2 linked regions of the Formosa sp. Hel1_33_131 genome follow. Each later gene encodes a partner of the first gene's protein in a complex. Links are inferred from orthologs where the notes say so. Each region holds a gene or a part of one and is shown on either strand. Other genes may lie near its edges.

Region 1 (3,259 bases):
AATACTTGTGATCCAAATCCAGACAGTTGTACAGCTCAACTTGGAACTTGGGAGAATAATAGAGCCGGCTGGTGTCCGGGTTCAATAGCGAGTCCCGATATATACGACCTTTCTGCTTATATAGGATCTTCTTTTGATTTGGATTATCGATTTCACCCAGACTATGTAGATTTGTGTCATCCAAATAATTCTGATTGTGATGAAGAAACAATTTCTGGTTGTAATGATTGTGATAATCAATTTAACCCTTACTATAAGGTAGATGTTCACGTTATTAGCAAGAGTGATGAACCATTAATTTTTAGTGTGCCTCTTGGAATTAATAGTATTGAGAATAGTGGAACTTATGATTTATCAATCTATCCAAATCCAACCAATGGGAAGTTTTCTATTCAATCATCTATTCAAGATGCGGAAACAAAAGTTAGAGTTTTAACCATTGAAGGTAAACAAGTGAAATCGTTTCATTTTAACACTAAAGAAGAGTTAATGAATCACGATTTTGACCTCAGTGATTTAACAAGCGGTATCTATTTTATAAGCATGAAAAATAAATATGGTTTAGCCACAAAAAAACTAATTCTTAAATAAGAAAAGGAATTATTTTTTAAGAATTATTAAATTGTTTTTTAGCAAGAAATAATATCTGCTTACCATGTTAGATTGTTAAACTTTTAAAGCCTCCAACTTTTTTTGGTAGTCTTTAATTTGATCTCTAAACTGTGCAGCATGTAAGAAATCCAAATCTTTTGCTGCAGACTCCATGAGCTTTCGGGTGTCTCTGATTTTTTGTTCTAATTCAGGAGCTGCCAAGTATGCATTTTCCGGTTCCGCCGCTTTGAGCGCCTCCTGTTCATAATAATAACTACTCACCGAGTTCTTAGTCAGTGCATTGTTTAAACTTTTATTAAGTGCTTTAGGTACGAGTTTGTGTTTGGTATTGTAGGCAATTTGTTTTTCCCGACGGTACTCCGTTTCATCGATGGTTTTTTGCATGCTTTTGGTAATCTTATCTGCATACATAATAGCACGTCCGTTGAGGTGTCTGGCAGCGCGTCCTACGGTTTGCGTGAGTGAGCGTGCCGAACGCAAAAAACCTTCCTTATCTGCGTCTAAAATCACTACTAATGAGACTTCTGGAAGGTCCAAACCTTCTCTTAATAAGTTGACACCTACAAGCACATCAAATATCCCTTTACGTAAATCTTGCATAATTTCAACCCGTTCCAAGGTATCCACATCACTATGGATATAACGACAGCGAATTTGAATACGTGCCAGATATTTGGTCAACTCTTCTGCCATTCGTTTGGTTAGAGTAGTGACCAATGTTCGTTCGTCTTTTTCGACGCGTTGTTGAATTTCTTCAATCAAATCGTCAATTTGATTCAAACTCGGCCGTACTTCTATAATAGGGTCCAACAATCCCGTTGGTCGAATAACCTGTTCGACAACAACACCACCTGATTTTTCCAATTCATAATCGGCTGGGGTGGCACTGACATACAATACTTGGTTTTGAAGGCTTTCAAATTCTTCAAATTTTAAAGGTCGATTGTCCATTGCTGCAGGCAAGCGAAAGCCATATTCAACTAAATTTTCTTTACGACTCCGATCGCCACCATACATCGCATGGACTTGAGATATGGTCACGTGACTTTCATCAATCACCATCAATGAATCACTCGGAAAATAATCTAATAAACAAAAGGGACGGGTGCCTGGTGCTCGCCCATCCAAGTAGCGTGAATAGTTTTCAATTCCTGAACAATAGCCCAATTCGCGAATCATTTCCAAATCAAACTCCGTACGTTCTTTCAAACGTTTCGCTTCAAGGTGTTTTCCAATGTCTTTAAAATAGTCGTGTTGTAGAACCAAATCATCTTGAATGTCTTTGATCGCATTTTGTAAAATATCAGGCGAGGTCACAAACATATTTGCAGGATATATGGTTACACTTTCATAGACTTCGATGACTTTGTTGTTGTTAACGTCAAAAGCTTCAATGGCTTCAATTTCATCGCCAAAAAAGTGAATTCTAAACCCATGATCGGCATAACTAGGGAATACATCTACTGTATCCCCTTTAATTCTAAAGTTACCATGATTAAATTCGCCTTCGGTTCTTGAGTATAAACTTTGAACGAGTTTGTGTAACAAAGCAGTTCTTGAAATGACTTCATTTGCTTTTAGGCTGATGACATTTTTCTGAAATTCAGCAGGATTCCCAATTCCATACAAACACGAAACCGAAGCAATGACAATGACATCTCTTCGCCCCGATAATAGGGAAGAAGTGGTGCTTAAGCGCAGCTTTTCAATTTCTTCATTAATGGATAAATCTTTTTCTATATAGGTTCCTGAAACAGGAATGTAGGCTTCTGGCTGGTAATAATCGTAATAGGATACAAAATATTCAACAGCATTTTCAGGGAAAAACTGTTTGAATTCTGAATACAGTTGTGCGGCAAGGGTTTTGTTATGCGCCAACACAAGTGTAGGTCGCTGTACTTCTTGAATGATATTGGCGACCGTGAATGTTTTTCCAGACCCAGTAACTCCCAAAAGTGTTTGGTATTTTTCATCGGACTCAATTCCAGCTACTAATTGTTTTATAGCAGTCGGTTGGTCACCAGTGGGTTTGAAATCAGAAGTAAGCTTAAATTGCATAGCTGCAAAGCTAATGCAAAGAAAGCGCTAGAGCAAAGAGAGTCTAAAAATATTTTTTAAAAACAGATTAATAATTCATATAAACCCAACCAGATCTGGGTTTTGCATTTTGAACATTCAAATACAATACATAAAAATAGGTTCCAACAGGTAAGAGGTTGTCGCCTTTGAGCGGGCCGTAATTGGCTTTTCCATCCCATTTAAGATCGTTATTCCCTTTAAAAATAATAGCTCCTAAACGATTGAATATTAAGAGTTCGTGTTGTAAAAACACATCGTAGAGCCCATCTATGTTAAACCAGTCATTAAAGCCATCTCCGTTGGGTGAAAAACCCTGAGGGATGTTAGGGTCACATTCGTTGACCTCTAAATTCACTGAAAAAATTTCATAACAGGGGTTTGCATCTACTCTGAAATAGATGGTGTCAACTCCGTTCGAATTGATGTATTGTGAGGGATCTATCAACGCACCTAGGTCATCAATCAAATCTTCTAAGGATTGATAAAAGATAGCGGTTTCTAAATCGAATGAAGAATCTATTTCATTTAAAGCATTTCGTAAATTAAAAACGGCTTCATTGTTTCCGAA
Region 2 (3,381 bases), 190 kb from region 1 along the record:
GCATTGCTTGGTGATGGCATATCCATCGATTTTGTGAGGACTAATTCGCGAAATTTATCAGCGGATTCGGCGCTGTTTGAAATGTCACAATTTCTAATAAATTGAATGGTCGTGTTTTTAGCGGTTAAAATGATGTTCCAACATTCTTCCGACAAATAGATTTGCTGAGCTAAATTATGCTCAAACTCTTGTTCGATATTCTGAATCAGTAACTGCTCATAATCTTCCTTTCGTTGAGAAATAGGTTGAATTCTAATGAGTAAATTATTGGGAGCCATACGCTCCAAAACCAACGCCAAACGCTCATACGCCTGAAGTTTTACAGGAAGCACTTCTTTTTGAAGCGATTTATGAAGGATATAGTGACGTCTTTTACTTTCGTTGTTGGTGTACTCTTTGAAAAATAAATACGCAATCGCACCTGTTATAAGGGCTGGAATGCAATACATGATAAGGCTATAAAACTCAATTTCCATTTAAATGTGTGATGTGTTGATTAATAAATGCCAAGTTAATAATTTCCTTCAATATAAAAGCAAAAATTAATGTCTTCAAACGCTTTTAGTAACTTCCCTAGAATTGTTTATAATTTATAGGACTTCCTTTTAAAAATACGAATTACATTCCTTAATTTCACGTCTTAGAAAAAACGAAATTTGAAACAATATTTAAGTCAACTTAACGAGGCACAATTAGCGCCCACCCTTCAAAAAGAAGGACCAATGATTATCATCGCAGGTGCAGGTTCTGGAAAAACCAGAGTCCTCACCTACCGCATCGCCTATTTGATGAGCGAAGGTGTGGATCCTTTTAATATTTTATCCCTCACTTTTACCAACAAGGCGGCTCGTGAAATGAAAACACGTATTTCTTCGATTGTAGGAGATAGCGAAGCGAAAAACCTGTGGATGGGAACCTTTCACTCTGTATTTGCAAAAATATTACGTATTGAAGCCGATAAATTGGGCTACCCTTCCAATTTTACGATTTATGACACACAAGATTCGCAACGCTTAATTTCTTCGATTATAAAGGAGAAAAAACTGGATAAAGACATCTATAAATACAAGCAAGTCCAATCTCGAATCTCCTCCTATAAAAACAGTTTGATTACGGTCAAAGCCTATTTTCAAAATCCCGATCTGAAGGAAGCGGATGTCATGGCAAAACGCCCCGAAATGGGCGAGATTTATAAAGAATATGTATCCCGTTGTTTCAAAGCGGGTGCGATGGATTTTGATGATTTATTACTCAAAACCAACGAATTAATCACACGATTCCCTGAAGTGTTGGCAAAATATCAAGATCGTTTTCGGTATATTTTAGTGGATGAGTATCAAGATACAAACCACTCTCAATATTTAATTGTACGAGCACTTTCGGACCGTTTCCAAAACATTTGTGTTGTGGGAGATGATGCCCAAAGTATTTATGCATTTCGAGGAGCGAACATCAATAATATCTTAAATTTTCAAAAGGATTATGACAATGTAAAAATGTTCCGATTGGAGCAGAATTACCGTTCGACAAAAAACATTGTGAATGCTGCCAATTCTATTATTGAAAAAAATCAAACCAAGCTAGAAAAAGTAGTTTGGACGGCGAATGAAGAAGGTCCCAAAATTATTGTCAACCGATCATTAACGGATGGTGACGAAGGGCGTTATATTGCCAGTACTATCTTTGAAAACAAGATGCAAAACCAAGCCAAGAATGGTGATTTTGCCGTACTGTATCGTACCAATGCACAATCGCGATCGATTGAAGATGCCTTGAGAAAACGAGGTTTGGAATATCGGATTTACGGAGGCTTGTCCTTTTATCAACGAAAAGAAATAAAAGATGTCCTCTCCTATTTGAGAATTATCATCAATCCTTCAGATGAAGAGGCTTTAAAACGGATCATTAATTTTCCTGGGCGAGGGATTGGTCAAACAACGATTGACCGTCTAATTGTATCTGCCAATGAACATAATAAAACCATTTTTGAAATTCTAAAACACCTTCATGAGCTTCCCATAAACATCAATGCGGGGACTAAAACCAAACTGCAAAACTTTACAACGATGATTGAAAGTTTTAAGGTGATGAGTCAAACAATGAATGCCTTTGATTTGGCAGAGAATGTATGTAAAGCCAGTGGATTGATTCAGGAGTTTAAAAAAGATGGAACTCCCGAAGGCATTACCCGTTTGGAAAACATTGAAGAATTGCTGAATGGGATCAAAGATTTTGTGGAAGGACAACAAGAATTAGCGGACTCCACAGGATCCATTGCAGAGTTTTTAGAAGATGTTGCTCTGGCAACGGACTTAGATAATGAAGAAGGTGACGACAGCGACAAGGTGGCATTGATGACCATCCATTTGGCAAAAGGATTGGAGTTTCCGTATGTGTATATTGTTGGTTTGGAAGAAGATTTATTCCCGAGTGCAATGAGCATGAGTACACGTGAAGAATTGGAAGAAGAACGCCGTTTATTTTACGTGGCGTTGACCCGTGCTGAAAAACAAGCCTATCTGACCTATGCCCTCTCGCGATACCGCTGGGGGAAACTCGTAGATTCAGAACCCAGTCGCTTTATCGAAGAAATTGATGAGCAGTATTTGGAGATTGTCACGCCTAAAGAAGAACGCCGTTTCAACCCGATGTTAAGTGCTGATATTTTTGGAGATGTGGACCCAAATACGGTGCGCTACAAGAAGCCGGCTTACATGAAAGCCAAGCCAAAAGTTCAAGAGAAATTTCAAATATCGACACCTAAGAATTTAAAAAAGGTCAGTGAAACAAAACCCAATACTAACTTATTTGACAATAAATTAATTGTAGGTGATGTTGTGAATCACCAACGATTTGGAAAAGGAAATGTGTTAAGTATCGAAGGAAAAGCAGCGGATTTGAAGGCTGAAATTAAATTTGAAACGGGAGGTGTTAAAAAGCTATTGCTACGGTTTGCAAAACTTGAAATCATTTCATAAACACACTGAATTTTATGTCCGAACTTCTCAAAATATATCCAGAAAATCCAAACCCAAAGGCCATTCAAAAGGTGGTTGAAGTCCTTAAAAAGGGAGGGCTGATTATCTATCCAACGGATACAGTTTATGGATTGGGATGTGACATTACCAACGTAAAGGCTTTGGAACGTGTTGCCAAAATTAAAGGCGTCAAACTGGAGCGGTCAAACTTTTCGTTTATTTGTCATGACTTGAGTAATTTGAGTGATTATGTGACCCAAATTGAAACGCCCATATTTAAACTTTTGAAACGAAATCTTCCAGGACCTTATACCTTTATTCTTCCTGGAGCGAATACATTGCCGCATCCGTTTAAGAAAAAGAAAACGGTTGGAATTCGAATTCCAGATAACTCAATTGCGTT

The links.
Region 2: the proteins of uvrB (region 1) and FORMB_RS00385 are in contact, whole or in part, in a crystal structure (PDB 7EGT), measured with the Thermus thermophilus proteins. The link is inferred for Formosa sp. Hel1_33_131 from one-to-one orthologs. Residues at the interface, in WP_096411307.1 of Thermus thermophilus: Glu23, Leu25, Arg26, Asp27, Gly28, Glu29, Arg30, Phe31, Arg55, Glu326, Asp327, Phe328, Glu379, Ser382, Gln383, His398, Gly400, Arg401; in WP_096412145.1 of Thermus thermophilus: His654, Arg656, Phe657, Gln666, Asp668, Glu669, Lys680, Arg681, Leu682, Ser683, Lys685, Tyr686, Ala687.

The regions. Positions count from the first base shown.
Region 1 is NZ_CP017260.1:271,174-274,432, reverse strand. What follows is about bases 169-3,091. They hold uvrB (excinuclease ABC subunit UvrB), read right to left. Parts: upstream 2,671-3,091; coding sequence 667-2,670; downstream 169-666. Other genes in these bases: FORMB_RS01275 (gliding motility-associated C-terminal domain-containing protein), read right to left, coding at 2,738-3,091; FORMB_RS01285 (T9SS type A sorting domain-containing protein), read left to right, coding at 169-591. In the rest of the region: more of FORMB_RS01285, read left to right, coding at 1-168; more of FORMB_RS01275, read right to left, coding at 3,092-3,259. UniProt on the Escherichia coli protein: The UvrABC repair system catalyzes the recognition and processing of DNA lesions. A damage recognition complex composed of 2 UvrA and 2 UvrB subunits scans DNA for abnormalities.
Region 2 is NZ_CP017260.1:77,970-81,350, forward strand. Bases 273-3,317 are described here. They hold FORMB_RS00385 (ATP-dependent helicase), read left to right. Parts: upstream 273-656; coding sequence 657-2,978; downstream 2,979-3,317. Other genes in these bases: FORMB_RS00380 (DUF7935 family protein), read right to left, coding at 273-476; FORMB_RS00390 (L-threonylcarbamoyladenylate synthase), read left to right, coding at 2,993-3,317. Also shown: more of FORMB_RS00380, read right to left, coding at 1-272; more of FORMB_RS00390, read left to right, coding at 3,318-3,381. UniProt on the Escherichia coli protein: A helicase with DNA-dependent ATPase activity. Unwinds DNA duplexes with 3'-5' polarity. Translocates on single-stranded DNA with 3'-5' polarity. Initiates unwinding more efficiently from a nicked substrate than double-stranded DNA.